One region of the Streptomyces sp. NPDC002817 genome, then DNA from elsewhere that is predicted to be linked to it. Evidence: riboswitches for the same ligand, from Rfam matches in the RefSeq annotation. Region 1 holds a riboswitch; the other holds the start of a gene.
The links. Region 1 has a riboswitch for ZMP and ZTP ahead of ACWD3I_RS12730 (glycine hydroxymethyltransferase). Riboswitches for the same ligand answer to the same signal wherever they lie in the genome.

Region 1 (11,754 bases):
ACGGCTATCGACTGTACGGCCACGGCTGTGTTGTGGGCAGGCGCAACCGTAGTGATGTGCAGCGCTCTGCCCAGTGGTACGTGTGTGCGGGCCTACGCCTCAGTGCTTGGCAGGCAGAAAGCCGACCCGGTCGTAGGCCTGTGCCAGCGTCTCCGCGGCTACGGCGCGCGCCTTCTCGGCACCCTTGGCCAGGATCGAGTCCAGTGTCTCCGGGTCGTCCAGATACTGCTGGGTGCGCTCCCGGAACGGCGTCACGAAATCGACCATGACCTCGGCGAGGTCCGTCTTGAGCGCACCGTAGCCCTTGCCGTCGTACTTCTGCTCAAGTTCCGCGATTCCCGTACCCGTGAGGGTCGAGTAGATGCTGAGCAGGTTGCTGACACCGGGCTTGTTCTCGGCGTCGTAGCGGATGACGGTGTCGGTGTCGGTGACCGCGCTCTTGACCTTCTTGGCAGTGGTCTTCGGCTCGTCGAGGAGGTTGATCAGGCCCTTCGGCGTTGACGCCGACTTGCTCATCTTGATCGACGGGTCCTGAAGGTCGTAGATCTTCGCCGTCTCCTTGAGGATGTACGGCTTCGGAAGCGTGAAGGTCTCGCCGAAGCGACCGTTGAAGCGCGTGGCGAGGTCGCGGGTGAGCTCGATGTGCTGGCGCTGGTCCTCGCCGACCGGGACCTCGTTGGCCTGGTAGAGCAGGATGTCCGCGACCTGGAGGATCGGGTACGTGAAGAGGCCGACGGAGGCCCGCTCCGCGCCCTGCTTGGCGGACTTGTCCTTGAACTGGGTCATGCGGGAGGCCTCGCCGAAGCCGGTGAAGCAGTTCATGACCCAGGCGAGCTGGGCGTGCTCGGGGACATGGCTCTGGACGAACAGCGTGCAGCGCTCGGGGTCGAGGCCGGCGGCCAGCAGCTGGGCGGCGGCCAGGCGGGTGTTCGCCCGCAGCTCCGCCGGGTCCTGCGGAATCGTGATCGCGTGCAGGTCGACGACCATGTAGAACGCGTCGTGGGACTCCTGCAGGGCCACCCACTGGCGGACGGCGCCGAGGTAGTTGCCGAGGTGGAACGAGCCTGCGGTGGGCTGGATTCCGGAGAGCACGCGGGGACGATCAGAGACCATGCTCACCATTCTCTCAGGTGTCGGCCCCCGATCCGGAACTGGTCGGAAACAGATGGGAACCGATCCGTCTCCTGCGGTGTAACAAAGGTGTGAGAACGCGGGAGGGGGGCCGCATCGTCGATGAGGCCGCGGTGATCGCACGCGTACGCGCCGGGGAGCCGGAGGCCTACGCGGAGCTGGTGCGCGCCCACACGGGCATCGCGCTGCGGGCGGCCGCGGCACTCGGGGCGGGTGCGGACGCGGAGGACGTGGTGCAGCAGGCCTTCGTCAAGGCGTACTGCGCGCTGGGCCGGTTCAAGGACGGCGCGTCGTTCAAGCCGTGGCTGCTGTCGATCGTGACCAATGAGACGAGGAACACAGTGCGTACGGCGGCCCGCCAGCGCACGCTCGCCGGCCGCGAGGCGGCGTTCGTGGAGGCTGAGCCGCTGATACCGGAAGCGGCGGATCCGGCGGTGGCGACCCTCGAGACGGAGCGCCGCGCGGCCCTGCTGTCCGCCCTGGAGAAGCTGAGCGAGGAGCATCGCCTGGTCGTCACCTACCGCTATCTGCTGGAGATGGACGAGTCCGAGACCGCCCAGGCCCTGGGCTGGCCCCGGGGCACGGTGAAGTCCCGGCTGAACCGCGCGCTGCGGAAACTGAGTCGGCTGCTGCCGGATTTCGAGCCTCGGGAAGGGGGTGATGAGCGTGAGTGAGGGGCGAGAGCCGTACGGCGGTGAGGGCGGCCGTGGGCCCGAGGGCGCCGGTGGCCGGGGTCCGCGCGGTCGTGGCGGTGACCGGGGTCCGGGTCCGTGGGGGCGTGGCCGTGGGCGGGCGTCGCAGGGCGGTGCCTCCCGGCTGCCGGAGGAGCTGAGGGCGCTGGGCAGGTCGCTGGACGCGCCCGGGGGCGACGAGGCCGGTGGGTCCAGCGGCTCCGAGACCATGGTCGAGCGGGTGCTCGGGCAGATACTCGCCGATCAGGTGCCGGTCCCGGTGGCCGAGCCGCCGCCCGCCCGTGAGCGGCTGACCGCGGTGCGGCGCTGGACGCGGATGCGGTGGCGCGCCCTGAGCGCGGCGCTGTGCGGCCTGCTGACGGTGCTCGCGCTCACCCCGCCGGTGCGGGCCGCGGTCTACGACTGGTTCGGTTTCGCCGGGGTCGAGGTGCGCTACGACCCGTCGGCGACGCCCTCGCCCGGCGCCGAGGTGCCCGGCTGCGGCCGCTCGGTGTCCCTCGCTCAGGCCGAGCGGCGGGCCGGGTTCGCGCCGCTGGTCCCGGACACTCTCGGCAGCCCGGACGCGGTGGCGGTGACCGGGGAGCCGCGGGGGCGGACCCTGGTCACCCTCTGTTGGCGTGAGCGGGGAAGGACGATCCGGCTGGACCAGTTCGCCGCCGGCCTGGACATCGCCTTCACGAAGACCGTGCGCGAGCAGCCGGAGTGGATCTCCCTGGGCGACGACCCCGAGGGTGTCGGCACGGCGAACGACACGGCCCTGTGGTTTCCGCGCCCCCACCTGCTGAGCTTCTGGCTGGTGGACGCGGACGGGGAGCGCTACACCCGCACCGAGCGGACCGCGGGGCCGACCCTGCTGTGGAGTCATGGGGTGGGCACCGAGGACGTGACGCTGCGGCTGGAGGGCGTGGCGTCACAGGCGCGGGCGGTGGAGATCGCGAAGTCGCTGGAGAAGTCCCCGAAATAGTGCGGTCGGGGTGGGAACCCCGGTGGGTCGGGCGGTGTACCAGAAGTGACACACGGCTCGCGAAGACGGGGGCGGGCCGTTCGGCATCGGCTGGTTGGGGGTTCTGATGCACAGGCGGATGAGCGGCTGGAGGGGTGGGCGGCGTCGACCGGGGGCGCTGGCGGGGGTGTTGGCGGCTGCGCTCGGGCTGACCCTGTGGGGTGCCGGGTCCGCTTCGGCGGGCGGGCCGACCAGTGTGCTGATCGTCTCGCCGGGGAGTGCGGAGACGGCCTCGCTCCACCACTCCGACAAGAAGTACGGCGAGTTGCAGCGGCTCCTCGGCGAACCGGACGCGGGCACGGCGGACAAGCCGCCCGAGGCCGACCTGGCCGCCGGCCCACAGATCAACGTCACCTGGATGCTGCACGACGTGACGCCGTGGCGGGTCGACCGGGTCCATCCGGCGGTGGACTCCCAGGCGGTCTGGATACACACGGCGGCGAACCTGGACGCGTCGACGAACGGCACCTGGCACCGCGCCGAACAGCCGGCCGTCCTCCGCGGCCTCCTCGAGAACCTGGGCGTGATGGGCGAGGCCTCCGGCGGTGACTACTCGGTGGAGTACCCACCGCCCTGGGACATGTACGGCACGGAGCCGGCAAAGGCCACCGAGCCGACGCCCGCGGCGGCACCGGCCCAGCGGCCCGGATCGGGTGACGGCGCCGACTGGTGGTGGGCGCTGCCGGGCCTCGCGGCCGGGGCGGTGCTGGCGCTGGTGCTGCGGCCCTTCGCCACGCGACTGCCGGCGCTGCGGCGAAGGAGGGTGCGGGAGCCGGGGCCTCGGCAGGAACTGAGGGATGTGTGAGGGCTTGCTCCAGGGGCCCGGGTGTCGGGCCGGTCGTCGGGTTCGCGGCCGGGGCCGGCGGGACGCCGCTGATACGCCGCGCGGCGGGCCGGCAGGGGGCCGGACCGCCGCGGGGGAACCACGTCAGGAAGTCATCGATCTGATCGATCTGTGAGAGTCGCCGGTCTTTGACAACTCAAGAGAGCGTTGATCAGCCCAGGTCGATCTCGGGGTACAGCGGGAAGCCGGCCACGAGGTCGGTGGCGCGGTGGGAGATCTCGTCCGCGACCTTGGCGTCGAGGATGTGGGCGGCCTTGGAGGGGGCACCCGACTTGGTGGTGCCCGGCTCGGTGGTGGTGAGGACGCGGTCGATGAGGCCGGCGACCTCGTCCATCTCGGCGGTGCCCAGGCCACGAGTGGTGAGGGCGGGGGTGCCGATGCGGATGCCGGAGGTGTACCAGGCGCCGTTGGGGTCGGCCGGGATCGCGTTGCGGTTGGTGACGATGCCGGAGTCGAGGAGGGCGGCCTCGGCCTGGCGGCCGGTGAGGCCGTAGGAGGAGGCGACGTCGATCAGGTTGAGGTGGTTGTCGGTGCCGCCGGTGACGAGGGTGGCGCCGCGTCGCATCAGACCCTCGGCGAGGGCGCGGGAGTTGTCGACGATGCGCTGGGCGTAGTCCTGGAAGGAGGGCTGGCGGGCCTCGGCCAGCGCCACCGCCTTCGCGGCCATGACGTGCGGGAGCGGGCCGCCGAGGACCATCGGGCAGCCGCGGTCGACCTGGTCCTTGAGGGAGTCGTCGCACAGGACCATGCCGCCGCGCGGGCCGCGCAGCGACTTGTGGGTGGTGGTGGTGACGATCTGGGCGTGCGGGACCGGGTCGAAGTCGCCGGTCAGCACCTTGCCCGCCACCAGGCCGGCGAAGTGCGCCATGTCGACCATCAGGGTCGCCCCGACCTCGTCGGCGATCTCGCGCATGATGCGGAAGTTCACCAGCCGGGGGTAGGCGGAGTAGCCGGCGACGATGATGAGCGGCTTGAACTCACGGGCGGACACCCGCAGCGCCTCGTAGTCGATCAGACCCGTCGCCGAGTCCGTGCCATAGGAGCGCTGGTCGAACATCTTGCCGGAGATGTTGGGGCGGAAGCCGTGGGTGAGGTGGCCGCCGGCGTCCAGGGACATGCCGAGCATCCGCTGGTTGCCGAAGGCCTGGCGGAGCTCGGCCCAGTCGGCGTCGCTGAGGTCGTTGACCTGGCGGGCGCCCGTCTTCTCCAGGAAGGGGACCTCGACGCGGTCGGCGAGGACGGACCAGAAGGCGACGAGGTTGGCGTCGATGCCGGAGTGCGGCTGGACGTAGGCGTGGCGGGCGCCGAAGAGCTCCTTGGCGTGCTCGGCGGCGAGCGACTCCACGGTGTCGACGTTGCGACAGCCGGCGTAGAAGCGGCGGCCGATGGTGCCCTCGGCGTACTTGTCGCTGAACCAGTTGCCCATCGCGAGGAGGGTGGCCGGGGAGGCGTAGTTCTCGGAGGCGATCAGCTTGAGCATCTCGCGCTGATCGTGGACCTCCTGGCCGATGGCGTCGGCGACGCGCGGCTCGACGGCGCGGATCACGTCGAGGGCGGCGCGGAAGGCGGTGGACTCGGTGGAGAGGGGCTGCTGCTCCGACATGTGCGGCCTCCGGATGGCGTGGCGGTTGCGGTCACGATTCACGGTTCGGCCCAGGCGCACGGCACTCGGTCACTCACAGGCCGCTCCCCGATGGTCCGTCCCATCCCAGCGCGCCAGTCACGGCCCGTCGGCCACCCTACCGGGCAGCCCGGACGCGGGAGGCCCGGCGTCCACCATGCGAGCGAGGAATCACCCTGCTCCGGGCCCTGGTCGTCGTCCGCGGTCGCCATGGGCGGCCCCGTGCGGAGACAGGGTCAGGACGGCTTGCGGCCCCAGGCCAGGACCATGAAGTTGGGGATGTAGGTGGTTCCCTGGAGCTTCGTCAGGGCGATCACCTCCTCGATGTCCGCGTCGCTCACCTCGCCCGTCTCCAGGAGCCGTGGCCGCAGGGATCGCAGGGTGAGAGGGAAGAAGGCCGCGGAGCCGCCGGTCAGGACGGGGGCGTAGACCTCCGCCCCGACCTCGGTCAGCCCGGCGTCCGTCAGTGCCTGTGGCAGACGGCGGCCGGTGCCGGGGTCCACCCCCGCGGCGCCGAAGGCGGCCCGCAGCGCGCGGCCGAGGCGCTCGGCCACCTCCATGTACTGGGGCGGGTAATAGCGGGCGGCGGCCGGGTACATCGGCCCGTCGATGTCGAAGTCCTCCACGACCACCCAGCCGCCGGGCCGGGTCGCGGCTGCCATGCGCCGCAGCGCCTCGTCGCGGTCGGAGAGGTGTTCCACCACGGCCCGTGCGTGCACGAGGTCGAAGGAGGCGTCGGGGAGCCGGTCCGCGAGGACGTCGTGCCGGCGCACCTCCAGGTTGGACAGTGCGTGGTCCGCGGCGAAGCGCGTGTCGAGGTCGACGGCGAGCACCCGCCCCGCGGCGCCGACCTGCTTGGCCAGCCAGCGGGCGATGCTGCCGGCGCCGCAGCCCACCTCCAGACATCGCCAGCCCTCGGCGACCCCCAGCTCGGTGAGCCGGTGCCGGCTCTGGCCGTCGTAGATCTCCTCCAGCGCGCTGAGCCGGCTGTGCTCGCGCTCCCAGGACGGGTCGAAGACGTATCCGTTCTCCACCGTGGCCGTGTCGCTCACCGATCGCCCCTCTCCGTTCGTCACGGGTCGATCATTCTGTCGCGTCAGAGGATCACGTGGGGCAGGAAGCGCGCGTATTCGTCAGTCACCGGTCCGGACGACTCACGGATGCCGAGGCCCGCGGACTCGTCCTCGACGACCCAGGCACCGAGGACGACGCGGTTGCCGTCGAAGTCGGGCAGGAGGGCCAACTCCTGGTAGCAGCAGGGTTCTTCGCGCAGCACGGGCGGGGCACCGGGTTCGTGGATCGTCACGCCGGCGCCCTCGCGGCCCAGCAGCGGCTTGGCGACGTACCCCTTCGAATCGGCCAACTCCCGTGGCCCGTCCAGATATGCGGGGAGGAGGTTCGGGTGGCCCGGGTACAGCTCCCAGAGGATCGCGAGGAGCGCCTTGTTGCTCAGCAGCATCTTCCAGGCCGGCTCGATCCACAGGGTGCTGCCCGTGCCGCCGCCGTTGTCGAGGGTGTCGAGGACGTGGTCGGCGAAGCGGTCGGTGGTCAGCCATTCCCAGGGGTAGAGCTTGAAGCAGCTGCGGATGAAGCGGAGTTGCTTGTCGACGAAGCGGCTGGACAGCGGGTCCCAGCCGATCTCCTCCATGGAGATCCAGGCGGTGTCCAGGCCGGCCTGCTCGGCGGTCTCCTGGAGATAGGCGACCGTCATGAGGTCCTCACCGAGTTCGTCGGCCGAGGAGTACGCGAAGTACAGGGGGCTGCCGGGCGGGAGCAGCGCGGCCTGCTTCTTCCATGCGGCGACGAGGCGCTCGTGGAGGGAGTTCCACTGGTCGGCGCCGGGGAAGCGCTCCTCCATCCAGAACCACTGGGGGGAGGCGGCCTCGACGAGGGAGGTAGGGGTGTCGGCGTTGTACTCCAGGAGCTTGGCCGGGCCGGTTCCGTCGTAGCGGAGGTCGAAGCGGCCGTAGACGGAGGGGAGTTCGGCGCGGCGGCGCCAGGCCTCGGCGACCGTGTCCGCGACGCGCGGGTCGGTGATACCGAGGTCGGCGAAGCGGCCGGTCGTGACGATGTGGTCCGCCGCCCGCAGGCACATGTGGTGGAGCTCCTCGACGACCTCCTCCAGCGCCTCGACCTCGTCGAGGGAGAAGACGTAGTACGCGCTCTCGTCCCAGTAGGGGCGCAGCGAGCCGTCGGGGTAGCGGGTGAGGGGATAGATGAGCCCCTGCTCCTCGACGGTGTGCTGCCAGCCGGGGCGGGGTTCGGTGGTGCGGCGTTCCATCGTGTGCGTCTGCTCGTCGTCCCGTGTCCGCTCAGCCGCCGCTGCTGCCGCCGGAGCAGCCGAAGCCGCCGCGGTCCACGGCCTCGCTCTTGCTGAAGGTGCCGTAGTCGGCGTGGCCGGAGCTGACGTCGGCGTCGTAGTACCAGGAGGCGTCGGCGGTGCCGGTCTTCTTCTTGCCGTTCCTGCCGTACGAGGAGGAGCTGGAGCTGCCGGAGTTGCAGTTCTTGTCGGCGACGACCTTGTAGCCCTCGTAGGTGTAGCTGTCGCGGTCGACGCAGCGGCGGTCGGGTTCCGAGCCGCAGGACGTGAGTGCCGCCGCGACGACTCCCATGCCGCCGAGCACCACCGTGCTCGAGCGCAGTCGGCGCCGTGTCTCCGCCATTTTCGCGTCTCCCCGTTGTTCGTCTCTGGTTGTTCGTCTTGTTCGTCTCTGGGTTGTCCGGCGGTCAGCCTAGAGATCGGTAATAAGCGCCACACAGGCACCCCGTCCGTCGCGTCCCCTCCCCTACAGTCACTTTGTGCTCTTTGGGATGGTGTGTGCGCTTGGTGCGGCGGTCTGTTTCGGTACCGCGACGGTGTTGCAGGCGGTTGCCGCGCGGGCGGCGGGCAGCGGGGGCGGTGGGGAGGCGGCGCTGCTGCTGCGGGCGGTGCGGCAGTGGCGGTATCTGGCGGGGCTGGCGCTGGACGGGGTGGGGTTCCTGTTGCAGATCGCGGCACTGCGGTCGGTGCCGATCTACGCCGTCGGGGCTGCGTTGGCGTCGAGTCTCGCCGTGACCGCGGTGGTCGCGGCGCGGTTGCTGCGGGTGCGGTTGAGCCGGGCGGAGTGGGGCGCGGTGGGGGTGGTGTGTGCCGGGCTCGCGATGCTGGGGGTCGCGTCGGGGACGGAGGGGGATCTGGACCCGCCGGACGCGTTGAAGTACGTCATGCTCGCTGTCGCCGTGGGTGTGCTGCTGCTCGGGCTCTGCGGCGGGCGGCTGCCGGAGCGGGGGCGGGGGCCGCTGCTCGGGCTGGGGGCCGGGTTCGGGTTCGGGGTGGTCGAGGTGGCGGTGCGGCTGATCGACTCGCTCGAGCCGTCGGAGCTGCTCGCGAATCCGGCGACGTACGCCCTGCTCCTGGGCGGGGGCGCGGCGTTCCTGTGTCTGACGTCGGCGCTGCAGCGGGGGTCGGTGACGACGGCGACCGCCGCGATGGTGATCGGGGAGACGGTGGGGCCCGCGCTGGTGGGGGTGGTGTGGCTGGGAGACCGTACGCGGGAGGGGTTGGGATGGCTGGCGGTGCTGGGGTTCCTGGTGGCGGTGGTGGGGGCGTTGGGGTTGGCGCGGTTCGGGGAGGCGCCGGTGGAGGAGGAGTCGGTCGGCGTGTGACGGTTCGTCGTGGTTGCGCTCACGGCTCACGGCTATGGCATCACCCTGCACAGCGCCTCCAACGCCCCCGGCCACGCCCGGTCCGACGGCGCCCCGTACCCCACCACCAGGGCGTCCAGTCGCTCTGCCACCGCCTTCGGGTGGCGGAAGTAGGACAGGCCGTGGAGGGCGACGCCCTGCCAGGCGGCGGACTGGACGACGGAGTGTTCGGTGCCGGACGGGAGGCGGAGGACGGCGTGGAGACCGGCGGCGATGCCGGTGACGTGGACGTCGGGGGCGTGCAGGGCCAGGGCCGCGACCAGGGCGTCTCGGCGGCGGCGGTAGCGGAGGCGGGAGGCGCGGACGTGGCGGTCGTAGGCGCCGGAGACGATGAACTCGGCCAGGGTCAGCTGGTCCAGCACGCCGCAGGTGTCGACCTTGCCCTTCGCCTCCGCGGCCGACTCCACCCAGCCCTGGGGGAGGACCATCCAGGCCAGTCGGAGGCCGGGGGCCAGTGACTTGCTGGCCGTGCCGAGGTAGACGACGTGGTCCGGGTCCAGTCCCTGGAGTGCGCCGACCGGCTGGCGGTCGTAGCGGAACTCCCCGTCGTAGTCGTCCTCCAGGACCATGCCTCCGGTGCGCCGCGCCCAGTCGACGACGGCGGTCCGCCGGTCCCGGTGCAGGGGTACGCCCATCGGGAACTGGTGGGCGGGGGTGAGGAGGACAGCCCCGGTCCCGGCCAACGTGCCCGGGTTCGTGCCCAGTTCGTCGTAGGGGAGTGCCTCGGCGCGCAGGTCCGCCGCTGTCAGCTGGTTCCAGTGCACGTCCAGGCCGTAGGACTCCACGGCGACCGAGCGGACGCCGCGTGCCCGCAGGACCGTGCCGAGGATGCGGAGGCCGTGGGCGCAGCCCGCGGTGATGAGGATGCGGTCGGGGTCCGTGCGTACGCCTCGCACGCGGGCGAGGTAGGCGGCGAGGGCGGTGCGCAGTTCGACGCTGCCGCGCGGGTCGCCGTAGCCGAGGGTGTGGTGGGGGGCCGCGAGGAGGGCGCGGCGGGTGGCCTTGAGCCACTCGTTGCGTGGGAAGGCGGTGAGGTCGGGGGTGCCGGGGCGGAAGTCGTGGGCGGGGCGCTGTGATGTGCGGCGGCCGGGTCCCGTGCCCGACGGCGGGATCACCGCGCGGTCCGCCACTCGGGTACCGGAGCCCTGTTTCGAGGTGAGCCAGCCTTCGGCGACCAGGTCGGTGTAGGCGTCGGCGACCGTGTTGCGGGCGATGCCGAGGTCGGCGGCGAGGGAGCGGGAGGAGGGCAGCCGGGTGCCCGGGGCGAGACGGCCGGTGCGGACGGCCTCGCGCAGGGCGTCGGTCAGGCCGCGGCGCAGGCCGGGACCGGTGGGTTCCAGGTGAAGGTCGACGCCCAGAGTGGCCCAGGTTTTCGGCATGGAAATGGACCATACCCGTGGGCAGCCTCACGCATAGTGTCGACACTATGACGACGCACATCGACGACAGTCCTACGACCGTGGAATACGCCCCTGAACACACACCCCGACTGAACTGGGCCGAGCAGGCTCCCGAGGTCTTCAAGGCGATGGTCCGCCTCGATGCCGCCGCGCGGAAGGGCCTGGATTCGAAGCTGCTGGAGCTGGTGAAGGTCCGCGCCTCCCAGATCAACCACTGCGCGCTCTGCGTCGACATGCACAGCAAGGAGGCGTTCGCGGCGGGCGAGAGCGTCGAGCGGATCGTCCAGCTGAGCGCGTGGGAGGAGTCGGAGCACTTCTACACCGAGCAGGAGCTCGCCGCGCTGGCGCTGACGGAGGCGGTGACCGTTCTCACGGACGGGTTCGTGCCGGACGAGGTGTACGAGCGGGCCGCCAAGCACTTCACGGAGGCCGAGCTGGCGCAGTTGATCGCGGCGATCGCCGTCATCAACGCCTGGAACCGTTTCGGGGTGACCTGTCGGCTGGTTCCGGGGCACTACCAGTCGGGGAACAAGTGACGGGGCGTACGCGGCTGTTGGACCCGGGCGTCGGGCAGGCCATGTCCGCGCTCAGCGCCGCCGCGAAGAAGGGGCTCGGGGACCCCGCGCTGGCCGAGCTGGTGGTGATCCGGGCCTCGCAGCTCAACCACTGCGCGTTCTGTCTCGACATGCATCTGCGGATCGCTCGTGAACACGGGGTGAGCGAGCGCAAGTTGGACCTGCTGGCGGCGTGGGAGGAGGCCGGCGACGTCTACGACGAGCGGGAGCGGGCCGCCCTGGCACTGACGGAGACGGTGACCGTCCTCGTGGACGGGTTCGTGCCGGACGAGGTGTACGAGCGGGCCGCCAAGCACTTCGACGACAGGGGGCTCGCCCATCTCATGGGCCTGATCGTCGCCATCAACAACTGGAACCGGGTGATGGTGGGCCGCCGTATCCCGCCGGGAGGCTACACACCATGAGCAAGGTCGAGATCTTCCGCAGGCTGCACCGCCGCCCGGCACAGGACGATCCGCTCGTCCTGCCGGGCCCCTGGGACGCGGCCAGCGCCCGCGTCTTCGCCCAAGCCGGCCATCCGGCGCTCGCGACGCCCAGCGCGGGTGTCGCCGCCGCCCTCGGATACGAGGACGGGGCGACGCCGGCCGACGAGATGTTCGCGGCGGTCGCGCGGATCGCCCGGGCCGTGGACGTTCCGGTGTCCGCGGATGTCGAGGGCGGTTACGGGATGGCTCCGAAGGAGCTGGTGGAGCGGCTGCTGGAGGCGGGTGCCGTGGGCTGCAACCTTGAGGACTCCAACGGGGGTGTCCTCAAGGACCCGCACCAGCACGCCGAGTGGCTCGCCGAGGTGCGGTACGCGGCCGG
Region 2 (11,754 bases), on a different contig from region 1:
GCACTGCGCGCACTCGCCGACCCCGTGGACCGAGGCGGCTACGACGCCTTCGCCGAGGAGTGCCGGCAGACCCTGGCCACCCTGCGACTGCACACGGCCACCCGGTCCGAGGTCGAGGGGAGGCTCGGCGGCGACTCGGCGCGGTGGCCCCCGCTGGCGTACGACACACTCGCCGCCCGGCTCGACCATCCGGTGTATCCGACCGCGCGCGGCCGCTCCGGCCTCGGTGAGCCGCAACTGCGGGCCCACGCGCCGGAGTTCCACCCGCGGTTCGCGCTGCGCTGGGTCGCCCTGCGCCGGGAGTCCGTCACCCTGGCCGGCACGCTCCCCGACTTCTGGCCCACACCCCGCCGGCTCGGTCTCGCCGGGGTGGAGGGCACGCATGTGGTCCTGCCGGTGCATCCGTTGACGGTCGACGCCCTGCGGGACGCCGGGCTCCCGGACGGGGCGGTGTTCGCCGACCGGGCCCACCTGGAGGTCGTGCCGACGCTGTCGATGCGCACGGTGGCCGTGAACCCGTCGGTGCATCTCAAACTCCCGCTGGCCACGGCGACGTTGGGTCTGCGCAACAAGCGGACCGTCAAGCCCGGCACGCTCGTGGACGGCGCCGCGGGACAGCGGCTGCTGGAGGCCGTGATCGTCCGGGAGCCCCGGTTCCACGGCACGATCCTGCACGCCGACGAGGCGACGTACGCCCATGCGGGGCACGAGCTGCTGGCCGTCCTGTGCCGGCGCTTCCCGGCCGACCTGGACGGCGCCGACGTCGTACCGCTGGCCGCCCTGCTCGCCGACGCCCCGGACGGGCGGCTGGTCGTCGACCACCTGGCCGACCGCTTCTACGGTGGCGACCCGCTGGCCCTGTTCGACGCGTTCCTGACCCTGCTGTTCGACTGGCAGACCACACTGTTCGGGTACGGCATCGCGCTGGAGTCGCATCAGCAGAACGTCTCGCTGGTCCTGCGGCCCGGCAGTCTGCGGCTGCTGTTCAAGGACAACGACGGGCCCCGCGTCAACGCGAAGCGGCTCGGCGCGGTGCTTCCCGGCCCGTGGGGCTTCGACGACGCACGGACCTATGTCTCCGGATACGGGCCGGTCGCCGACCTGTTCGCCACCATCACGGTCCATCTGTGCGCGGGCTCCTACGCGTTCGGACTCCCCCGGCACCGGCGGGCTCTGCTCGATCTCGTCCGCGACCGGCTGGCCGAAGCCGTGGACCGGCTCGGTGGGGACGCGGCCGCCGCCCTGCGCGAGCGGGTGCTGGACGCGCCGCGGCTGCCGGTGAAGGCGATGGTCACGGCCGGCTCGCTGCTGTCCAAGGAGCGGTCCGGCGCGGCCGACATCAACAAGCACTACACCTCCGGACCCAACTACCTGCTGCGACAGGGGGGTTCGGCATGAGCGCCGGGGCCCTGCGGATCCCGCGGTCCGCCTCCGGGCGCGGTCAGGTGCACGCGGTGGCCGCCTGCTATTTCGTGGCGTCCTTCGCGGCCCTGGGCCTGCCGCCGTACCTCACCGAGATCCTGCCGGCGCTGGGCGACCGCGACGCCCGTTGGGCGGGGGTGCTCTATGTCGTCCCGACCGTGTTCGGGGGCCTCGCGGCCCCGATGTGGGGGCGGCTCGCCGACCGCTACGGCCGCAAACGGCTGCTGCTGCGCGCCCAGTTGGGGCTCGCGGTGGCCTTCCTGCTCGCCGGGTGGGCCGACTCGCTGGCCACCTTCACGGTCGCGCTCGTCCTCCAGGGGATCCTGGGCGGCACCTTCGCCGCCTCCAACGGATATCTGGGCGCGGCCCTGGAGGGCCCGGCCCTGTCCAAGGCGCTGACCCTGATGCAGGGCAGCGCCCGAGCGGCCCTGGTCTTCGCACCGATCGTGGTCGGCGCGCTGTCCGGCTGGCTGTCCCCGCACCGGCAGTACGCGCTCCTCGCCATACTCCCCCTCACGGCCGCGCTGCTGCTGGCGGCCCTGCCCGAACCGGAGCCGGTCGCCCGCACCACGAGCGAGACCGCCACCGCGGATCACACATCTGCGGTGATGTCGCTCAAGGCGCTCTACGCACTCGAGTTCGCCTTCGTCTTCTCCACCGTCATCTCCTTCCCCTATCTCATCGCCCTGGTCGACGACCGGCTCCCGGGCACCTCGCCAACCCTGTCAGGAGTGCTCTTCGCCCTCCCCCACCTGTGCTATCTGGTGGCGGCGCTGGCCGTGCACTCCAGGTTCCGCGGCCGTCCCAGGACCGGGATCGTGCTCGGTTTCGTCCTCATCGCGCTCGGCCTCGCCGGACACGGCGTCGTCGACTCGCTGCCCGCGCTGATCGCCGTACGGCTGCTGCTCGGCGCGGGCCTCACGCTCGGCCTGGTGTGTCTGCAGGTGCTCGCGGCGGACTGCGCCAAGGGCCGCGCGCCCGGCGGGCTGTTCGGCTCGCTGGAGTTCTTCTCCAAGGCCGGCGCGGTCGCCGCCGGTCTCGCCGCGGCCGCCGGCAGCGTCCGCTTCGGCCCCACCGCCCCCGTGCTGACCGGTGCCGCAGCTGCCGCCGTCACCGCCGTGGCGACCCTCCTCCCCTCCATGACCCCCCGCTGGAGCCGCTGATGCCCTCCCTCACCGATACGCCCGCGCGCACCGACCTGCCCACCGCCGACGACGTGGTGGCCCACACTCTCCTGAACTGTCTGCTGCGCGAGGTCTCCGGCCCCGAGCACCAGAGCGTGGTCACCGACGGCCGGCTCCTGCTGCGGCTGCCCCGCCGCGGTGTGCTGCTCCGCGTGACCCTGCGCCGCACCTCGCTGCTCGGCGCGCACCGGTTCACCGGTCCCGTGCAGGAACAGCGCGGCGGCGACTGGGCGGAGCTGGACTGGCGCCGCCTCGCGGAGTACACGCACGACGAGCTGTCGCTGCGGACCGGGGTGCGCAACGAGGAGTTCCTGGAGCAGATCGCCTCCAGCCACGAGGCCGTGACGACAGCTCTCACCGCGACCGGCGGCTCGCGGGGCGGCGATCCCTACCTCGTCTCCGAGCAGTCCCTGTTCTTCGGCCACCGCTTCCATCCCACGCCCAAGGCGCGCACCGGCGACCCGCGCGCCTGGTCGGCGTACGCGCCGGAGGCGGGGGCCGCCTTCCCGCTGCGGCACCTCGCCGTTCGGGAGCATCTGATCGCCGAGGAGGCCGCGGAGCCGTCGGCCACCGCCGCCCTGGACCGGCTGCGCGCCGACGTGCCGACCGGATACCGGCTGCTGCCCGCCCACCCCTGGCAGTACGACACACTCCGCGAGCACCCGGCGCTGAGCGCGGCGCTCGAGAACGGCGATGTCCTCGACCTCGGTCCGGGCGGGCGGCCCTTCGCGGCGACCGCGTCCGTGCGCACGCTCTACGACGGAGAGACCTTCCTCAAGTTCAGCTTGAACGTCCGGATCACCAACTGCCTGCGCAAGAACAGCAGTTACGAGCTGTCCGGTGCCGTCGCCCTGACCCGGGTCCTGGCCCCGGCCCTGGCCGACCTCGCCGAGCGCTTCCCGGGCAGCGCGGTGCTCCGCGAACCCGCCTACCGCACGCTCGCCCTGCCAGGGCCCGACGGCGGTCCGGACCAGGCGCTGTTCGAGGGCTTCGGCGTGATCGTCCGCGAAGGCCTTCCCGAGAGGCTCGCGCCCGGCACCACCGCCCTGCTGGCCGCCGCCGTCGCCGACGAGTACCCGAGCAGCGGCGCCCACATCTCCCGTCTGCTCGACGGGGCCGACGCACAGGCGGCCCTCGACTGGTGGTCGGCGTACCTCGATCTGCTCGTCCCGCCGGTCCTGGCCGCCTACTTCGACCACGGTCTGGTCCTCGAACCGCACCTCCAGAACGTCCTGGTGTGCGTGGACGGCGACGGCATGCCCGCCCAGGTGCTCTTCCGTGATCTGGAGGGCACCAAGCTCGTCCCCGAGCACCACGCCGACACCCTCGCGGCGCTGCCGCCCGAGGTCGCGGGCCCGATGACGTACGACGCGCAGCGCGGCTGGGACCGGGTCGTGTACTGCCTTCTGGTCAACCACGTCGCGGAGCTGCTCGCCGCCCTGGCCGATCTGCACCCGGCGGCGGAGGCCGAGCTGTGGGGCCGCGTCCGCTCGGCGCTCCGCTCGTACGCCGACCGGCTCGGCTGCCCGCCCCGCCTCTCCGCCCTGCTCGCCGGCGTACCGCTGCCCGCGAAGGCGAACCTGCTGACCCGCTGGGAGCGCAAGGCCGACCGCGAGGCCGGATACGTCCGTCTGCCGTCCCCGCTCGCCGAGGACATCCTGACCGGGAGCACCCGATGACCCCTGCCGTCCACGACCGCGCCCTCGCCCTCACGTCGTCCGAACTGCCCGCGTATCTCTACGACTTGGCCGCGCTGCGCACACACGCGGCCGCCGTACGGTCCGCCCTCCCCGAGCGGGTCGAGCTGTACTACGCCGCCAAGGCCAACCCGGAGCCGGAGATCCTCGCCGCGCTCGGTCCGTACGTGGACGGCTACGAGGTCTCCTCGGGTGGTGAACTCGCCCATGTGGCCAAGGCGGTGCCGGGGCGTCCGCTGGCTTTCGGCGGCCCCGGCAAGACGCCGGACGAGGTGACGGCCGCGCTGGAGCAGGGGGTCGAGCGCTTTCACGTCGAGAGCGTGTACGAGCTGCGGATGCTGGGCGAGCTGGCGCGGCGGGCGGGGCGGCGTGTCGCGGTGCTGGCGCGGGTCAACCTCGCCCTGTCCGACGGTTCGCTGGCGGGCAGTTCGCTGGCGATGGGCGGGCGTCCGACACCGTTCGGCATGGACCCGGACCAGGCTCTGGAGGTAATCCGCGCGCTCACGGACGACCCCTGTCCGCACCTCGAGCTGCGGGGTGTCCACGCCCACTTGGCCAGCGGTCTCGAAGCCCCGGAACAGCTCGCGGTGGCCGAGGCGATCGTGGCCTGGGCCACCGGACTCGGGGTCCCGGTCGCGGAGGTCAACGTCGGTGGCGGTATGCACGTCGACTATGCGGACCCGGACCGGCGCTTCGACTGGGCCGCGTACGGCGAGGGACTCGCCCGACTCACCGCGGCGCACCCGGAGGTGACGCTGCGCATCGAGCCGGGGCGGGCGATGACGGCGTACTGCGGCTGGTACGCCACGGAGGTGCTGGACGTGAAGCGCAGCCACGGTGAGGAGTTCGGTGTGGTCCGGGGCGGCACCCATCATCTGCGGACCCCGGCGACGAAGGGCCACGACCAGCCCTGCTCGGTCCTGAAGGTGGACGGCTGGCCGCACCCCTGGCCGCGACCGGCGGCAGAGGACGAACATGTCACGCTGGCGGGGCAGTTGTGCACACCGAAGGACGTACTCGCCCGCCGGGTCCCCGCATCCGGGCTGCGGGCCGGTGACCGGGTGGTGTTCGCGGTGGCGGGTGCCTACGCGTGGAACATCTCCCACCACGACTTCCTGATGCACCCCCGGCCCGGCTTCCACTTCCTGGACGCCGGGCCGGAGGTCACCGCACGGTCCTAGAACGGGTAGTGCGCCTGCTGGGTGGCGATGGTCACCCAGCGGGTGTTGGAGAAGGCCTCGATGCCCCAGCGTCCGCCGAAGCGGCCGTATCCGGAAGCCTTGAAGCCACCGAAGGGGGCCTGCGGCTCGTCGGCCACCGACTGGTCGTTGATGTGCACGATGCCGGTACGGACACCGCGGGCGACGGCCAGTCCGTGGGTGGCGTTCTCGGTGATGATGCCGCAGGTCAGACCGTTCTCCGTGTCGTTGGCGACGGCCACGGCGGCGGCGTCGTCGGAGAACGTCTCGACCACGCACACCGGACCGAACGCCTCGGCGTGGTAGATCTCGGCGTCCTTCGGCACATCGGTGAGCACGGTCGCCGGGTGCACCGCTCCGTCGGGCTTCCCGCCGCCGGTGAGGACCTTCGCGCCCTTGGCGACGGCGTCCTCGACCAGAGCGGCCACGCGCTGCGCGGCGGAGGCGGCGACGAGCGGCCCGACCACGGTGTGCGGGTGGTTCGGGTCGCCGGCCTGGAGCGAGGCCGTCTTGGCGGTGAACTTCCGGGTGAACTCCTCGGCCAGCGACTCGTGGACGAGGATCCGGTCGCCGGACATGCAGATCTGCCCGGCGTTCATGAACACGCTGAAGGTGACGGCGTCCACGGCGTAGTCGACGTCCGCGTCGTCGAGCACGATGACGGAGTTCTTGCCGCCCAACTCCAGTACGGCGGGCTTGAGATGACGGGCCGCGTGCTCGCCGATGATCCGGCCCACGTTGGTGGAGCCGGTGAAGTTCACCGCACGGACGCGCGGGTCGGCGATCAGCGCCTCGGCGATCTCGGCCGCGTCCTCACGGGCGTTGGTGACGACGTTGAGCACCCCGTCCGGCAACCCCGCCTCGCGCAGCACGTCGGCCACGAACAGGCCGCAGGCGATCGGCGCGTCCTCGCTCGCCTTGACGACGACCGTGTTGCCGGCGGCCAGCGGCGCCGCGACCGCCCGTACGCCGAGGATGACGGGCGCGTTCCACGGCGCGAACGCCGCGACGACGCCCACCGGTTCACGGACCGCGAGGCCCAGCGCGCCCTGCTCCTGGGCGGTGAGGACCTCGCCGCGCGGGGCCGTCACGGCGGCGGCGGCCTCGCGCAGCATGTTCGCGGCGAGGTAGACGTTGAAGTGCGCCCACGGCCGGGTTCCGCCTGCCTCGTGGGCCATCAGTTCGGCGACCTGGTCGCCCTTGCCGTCGAGGAGGTCGGCGGCCTTCAGGAGAATCGCGCGCCGGGCGAACGGGGCCAGCGCGGCCCACTCGGGGAACGCCGCGTCGGCCGCGTCCACGGCCCGCCGTACGTCCTCGGTGCCCGCGGCGGCGACGGTCGCATACACCTCGCCCGTGTAGGGGTTGACGTCCTCCGCCCTACGGCCGGAGGCGGCGGGCTCGTCCTTGCCGCCGATGAACAGTTCGCGGGTGATGGGCATGATGCGGACCTCTTTGTTCGCCACGTGAACCAAGATTCATTTCTAAGCGCATGCTCTGTTCACCCGGCAACAATGTCAAGGGCCGCCCGGAATCCCGGGCGGCCCTCGTTGTGGACGTACGTGTGTGGCTACTGGATTCCTGGCAGCACCTGGGTGACAGGGGCGGCCAGGTCGGTCACCTGGCTCAGCTGGTTGAGGTCGTTCAGCTTGTTGAGCTCCGCCAGCTGCGCCGAGGGCCGCGGGAGCGCGTCCTTGTACTCCGCGGGCAGGTCGCTCACGGTGAGCGAGTCGAGCGTGGCCATCGGGCTCAGGGGGGCGGCGCCCTTGTCCTCGGGAGCCGCGCTCGCCAGCGGGGCGGCGAGACCGGTGACGCCGACGGCGAGACCGACGACGGCGGCGATACGTCGAGTGGAGATCATGTTTTCAGCAACGCCGACGGGCCCGCGCCGGACACGGGCACCGGGCGTCGCTCACCCGTCAGGCGGAGTGTCGCCGCTGCGCTTGCCGAGCCCGCCGGGGCGGAGGAGTCTCGAAGGAGAGGCCCTCGCGGCCCGCTCCCCTTCGACCGCGGGCCTTCACCGGAGGTCAACCATGGGCACCGCGTTCAACACCGAGACACTGCGCCAGAGCATCGAGGGAAACACGGCGACGAATCTGCTGTCGCTCTACGCGGACGACGCGGAACTGCGCGTCGTGGACCGCAACACCCAGCCCAGCAGTCCACGGGTCCTGCACGGTCGCGAGGAGATCGGCGAACTCCTCGAGGACGTCTACAACCGCGACATGACGCACAAGCTGGAGCGCTGTGTCGTGGACGGCGACACCGTCGCGTTCAGCGAGAGCTGCCTGTACGCGGACGGGGTGCGTGTCCTCGCCGAGTCGATGATCACGCTGCGCGACGGCAAGATCGCCGAACAGATCATGATCCAGGCATGGGACGAGTAGGAAGGCGGCTGCCGAAGGTCCAGATCACTACTCGCTTGACCTGGACCTTCGCGGTGCGGGCCCGTCCGGTCCACTCTCCGCGGCGACGACCAGTTTCCGCAGCAGGTCGGCTAGCGTCCGTTGCTCTTCTGCGGTCAGTACTGCGAGCAGCGCGACCTCGTCCGCTTCCTCCGCCGCCGCATGCTGTTCGAAGGCGGCGTATCCGGCGTCGGTGAGCCGGACCAGCACCCTTCGCCGGTCGGCGCTCTCGTGCGTGCGGACGATCCACCCGGCCTCCTCCAGCGGCGCCAACCGTGCCGACAGGGCACCCCGCGTCAGCCCGAGCCGGTCGGCGAGCTCGGAGGGGCTCGCGGTGTAGGGCGGACCGTGCCGGCGCAGCGTCAGCAGCACCTTGAACTGCCAGTGCCGCAGCCCGTCGGAGTCGAGGGTGTCGCGACGCGCCTGGGATGCGTGCCGGGCGAGTTTCGCCAGCCGCACGTAGATCGCCTCCTTGACCGGGTCCATCCAGGCGAGTTCCTTCGACCACTCCGCGACGTGCCGGTCGACCGAGTCCTCCGTCGTCTGCTCCCCGCAGTGGTTTTCTTGTGGATGGTTTTCCATCTCACTACCTTCCCCTGTCATGACGAACACCACGAGCACATTCGTCGAACTCGACGAACTCCTCGCCTCCGCAAGGGACTTGTCGTTGGCGGGACGGTGGGACCGGGCGCTGCGCCTGATGGACGCGACGACGTCCGACGCTCCCGAGGACCGCGTCCGCCTCGCCCTGGCGGCGGCCGAAGTCGCCCTGGAGAGCGACTGGTTCGGCGGTACGCGGCTCACCGCCGCCCGCGTCGAGCAGGCGGAGAAGGAGTCACCGGGCGGCGACTGGGACCTGGACTTCGTACGGCTGCGCCACGACTACCTGCGGCTGTTCCGCCCCGACGGCACGTCCCGGCACGGCGCCGAGGGCAAGGACCCGGAAGCACTCGTGGCGATCCGGCGCCGCGGACACGACCTGCGCGAGGCCGCCCCCGACGAGGTGCGGCGGGGCTGGGCCTCGATGTACCTGGGGCTGATCGCCGACAACCTCTTCGGTGAGCGCAGCGTGGCACCCGCCCACTACGAGGCCGCTCTGCGCGCCGGCGGATCGGGCGACGACCTGCTCGTCCGCGAAGCGCTGCGGCACCTCGGTGACCACGACCACGACGCCGGCGAACACGAGCGGGCCCGGGAGCGCTGGGAGCGGGCCACCGCGCTGGGCGCACGCGCGGGCATGATCCCCGGTGTGCTCACCCAGCAGATGCTGCTGGCGGTGCTGGCCCGCGACACGGGTGACGAGGGCGGCGCGACAGCGCTGGCGACGGAGATCGCCCGCTGGGCCGAGGCGATCGGCGCCGACCACCTCCACGCCCAGGCGACCGGGTTCCTGGCCGGAGTCGATCCGACGGCACCGCCGCAGGAGAGCGGGTCCTGACCGTCGTAGGGCATGGAGGGTCCCGGCCCAAGGACCGGCTCGGTTAGGCTGGCGGCGGGCCGTGACTGGCGCTGAGGTGGAGCACCACCGGGGAGCGGTCCGCAGAACCTGATGCCGTGCGCCTGGGCGAACCGACTACCAGCCCAGGAGTGGATCATGTCTCAGGCCCGGCTCATGGACGGCACGGCACTCGCCCGGCGGATCGTGGAGGAGACCGGCGAGCGCGCCGCCGCCCTCACCGAACGCACCGGCAGCACACCGTGTCTGGCGACCGTACTGGTCGGCGAGGACCCCGCCTCCGTGACGTACGTCCGGATGAAGCAGAACCGCTGCCGCAAGGCCGGTATCGCCTCCCGCCACGTGGAGCTGCCCGCGGCGACCACGACCGAGGAACTGGTGGGCACGCTCAAGGCGCTCTCCGCCGACCCCGCCGTGCACGGCATCCTGCTCCAGCACCCGATGGGCGAGCACATCGACGAGCGGGCCGCGTTCGAGGCGATCGCGCCCGAGAAGGACGTCGACGGCGTCACCTTCGCCTCGTTCGCGACGATGAGCTTCGGCCTGCCGGGCTTCGTGTCGTGCACGCCCGGCGGCATCATGCGGCTGCTCGACGAGTACGGCGTCGACCCGTCCGGCAAGCGGGCCGTGGTCGTCGGCCGCAGCGCGATCCTCGGCAAGCCGGCCGGCATGCTGCTGCTCGCGCGCGACGCGACGGTGACGTACTGCCACTCGCGGACGGTGGACCTGTCCGCGGCCGTCCGCGAGGCGGACATCGTCGTCGCCGCCGTGGGCCGGGCGCGGCTCATCAAGGGCCAGGACATCAAGCCCGGCGCCGTCGTGCTCGACGCCGGCTACAACGAGGGGAACATCGGTGACGTCGACTTCGACTCCGCCGCGGAGCGGGCCTCGCTGATCACCCCGGTGCCGGGCGGCGTCGGTCCGATGACGATCGCCACGCTGCTGGAGCAGACGGTCGACGCGGCCGCCCGGCAGCTCGGGGTCTGAATCAGCGCATCCAGGCGCTGTAGTCCATGACGTCACCGGCCTGGACGCCGTACTCGGGATCCGCCTCGGTGAAGGTGGTCTCCAGGCCGAGTACGGCGCCGCTGGCCGGGTCCATGATCAGCATCCGGCGGGTGGCCGACTGCTGGTACACATACGCCTGTCCGCGCCGCCCGAGCCGGTCGGTGACCTGTCCGAGGGGCTTGAGCCCTTCGGCGTCCGCCAGCATCTCGGCCACCGTCGCGGACTCACGGGCACCGAGGTGCCAGGTGTCGAGGAGCACCCGGACGCCGTCGAGGAGCTGCCCGGTGTCCGGTGCGGTGTCGGTGTACGTGGCTTCCTGGAGGTAGGCGCGCAGCCGGGTGACGTCGTGCGGGGGCTCAGACTGCGGCGGGGCGTCGCTCCAACTGGGCGGATAGGTCCGCGTGGTGCGGTCGTGGCCGTCGTCGACGGTCACCGTGTGGCTGTCGTCGGCGTTCCACCGCACGATGCGCTCCTCCGGGTAGGTGATCGGAGGCTTGTCCTCGCTCATGCCCAGGCTCCACGACTTCACATGGGTGCCCTTGCGGAGCTCGGGCGAACCACCGGCCGCTCGGGCCCGCGCTGCCAGGGTCTCCAGGGATACGGGGGTGGAGTCGGCCCGCACGACGAGCGGGCGGGGCGCGGCGACCGCCGGCGCGGTGGTCTGGTCGGTGAACAGCAGGGCCGCGACCAGCGCGCCGACGACGGCCGTGGCCGCCAGGCCCCAGAGCAGCCGGGGGCGGCGGGAGGTCCGTTGCCGCATGAGCCGGTTCAGCTGCCGCTCGGCGTGGTGGTCGAGGGGGCCCTCGCCGAAGTGGGGGCCGTCGGTCGGCACCGGGTTGGCGCGGCGCAGGAGTTCGAGTTCGTCAGCCATGACCGTTCTCCTTCAGGGCGGCGGCGGTCGTCGGGCCCATGCGGTCGATCTCGGCTCTCAGCCGGCGCCGGGCGCGGTGCAGCCGCATCGACGCGGCCCGTCGGCCACAGCCGAGGGCGACCGCCACCTCATCGGTGTCCAGTTCCTCCCAGGCCGTCAGCCGCAGCACCTCCTGGTCGGCCGGGGAGAGCCGGGCCAGCGCGTCGTGCACCCACGCGCCGGGGCTCTCCGCGTCGGGACCGGCCTCGATGTGCCGCCCGTGTGCCGAGTCGTCGTTGCCCAGCCGGTCCACCAGTCGTCGTCGGCGCCCCTGTCCGCGCACCGCGTTGGCCAGGCAGTTCCGTGCCACCCCGTACAGCCAGGGCAGGAGGGAGTCCGGGAGGTCGGTCCGGCGGCGCCAGGCGACGGTGAAGACCTCCGCCACCACTTCCTCCACGTCACTCGTACGCCCGTCCAGTCGCCGCGCGACATAGCGGCTGACCGCCCAGTAGTGCTCGCGATAGGCAGCGGCGAAG

Region 2: another riboswitch for ZMP and ZTP. It lies ahead of ACWD3I_RS39020 (bifunctional 5,10-methylenetetrahydrofolate dehydrogenase/5,10-methenyltetrahydrofolate cyclohydrolase); the one in region 1 lies ahead of ACWD3I_RS12730 (glycine hydroxymethyltransferase).

What each region holds. Positions count from the first base shown of each region.
Region 1 is NZ_JBSFUY010000005.1:269,916-281,669, forward strand. It holds gene trpS (tryptophan--tRNA ligase) at 100-1,113, opposite strand; gene ACWD3I_RS12715 (RNA polymerase sigma factor) at 1,245-1,805, shown strand; gene ACWD3I_RS12720 (hypothetical protein) at 1,792-2,787, shown strand; gene ACWD3I_RS12725 (hypothetical protein) at 2,906-3,631, shown strand; gene ACWD3I_RS12730 (glycine hydroxymethyltransferase) at 3,822-5,273, opposite strand; ZMP/ZTP riboswitch at 5,315-5,404, opposite strand; gene ACWD3I_RS12735 (methyltransferase domain-containing protein) at 5,528-6,343, opposite strand; gene ACWD3I_RS12740 (glutathionylspermidine synthase family protein) at 6,388-7,572, opposite strand; gene ACWD3I_RS12745 (hypothetical protein) at 7,604-7,954, opposite strand; gene ACWD3I_RS12750 (DMT family protein) at 8,103-8,936, shown strand; gene pdxR (MocR-like pyridoxine biosynthesis transcription factor PdxR) at 8,969-10,354, opposite strand; gene ACWD3I_RS12760 (carboxymuconolactone decarboxylase family protein) at 10,402-10,911, shown strand; gene ACWD3I_RS12765 (carboxymuconolactone decarboxylase family protein) at 10,908-11,354, shown strand; gene ACWD3I_RS12770 (isocitrate lyase/PEP mutase family protein) at 11,351-11,754, shown strand, end outside.
Region 2 is NZ_JBSFUY010000032.1:251-12,004, reverse strand. It holds gene ACWD3I_RS39065 (IucA/IucC family protein) at 1-1,398, shown strand, start outside; gene ACWD3I_RS39060 (MFS transporter) at 1,395-2,585, shown strand; gene ACWD3I_RS39055 (IucA/IucC family protein) at 2,585-4,285, shown strand; gene ACWD3I_RS39050 (type III PLP-dependent enzyme) at 4,282-5,484, shown strand; gene ACWD3I_RS39045 (aldehyde dehydrogenase family protein) at 5,481-6,941, opposite strand; gene ACWD3I_RS39040 (hypothetical protein) at 7,070-7,360, opposite strand; gene ACWD3I_RS39035 (nuclear transport factor 2 family protein) at 7,533-7,886, shown strand; gene ACWD3I_RS39030 (MarR family winged helix-turn-helix transcriptional regulator) at 7,914-8,486, opposite strand; gene ACWD3I_RS39025 (hypothetical protein) at 8,506-9,342, shown strand; ZMP/ZTP riboswitch at 9,394-9,477, shown strand; gene ACWD3I_RS39020 (bifunctional 5,10-methylenetetrahydrofolate dehydrogenase/5,10-methenyltetrahydrofolate cyclohydrolase) at 9,499-10,347, shown strand; gene ACWD3I_RS39015 (CU044_5270 family protein) at 10,349-11,239, opposite strand; gene ACWD3I_RS39010 (RNA polymerase sigma factor) at 11,232-11,754, opposite strand, start outside.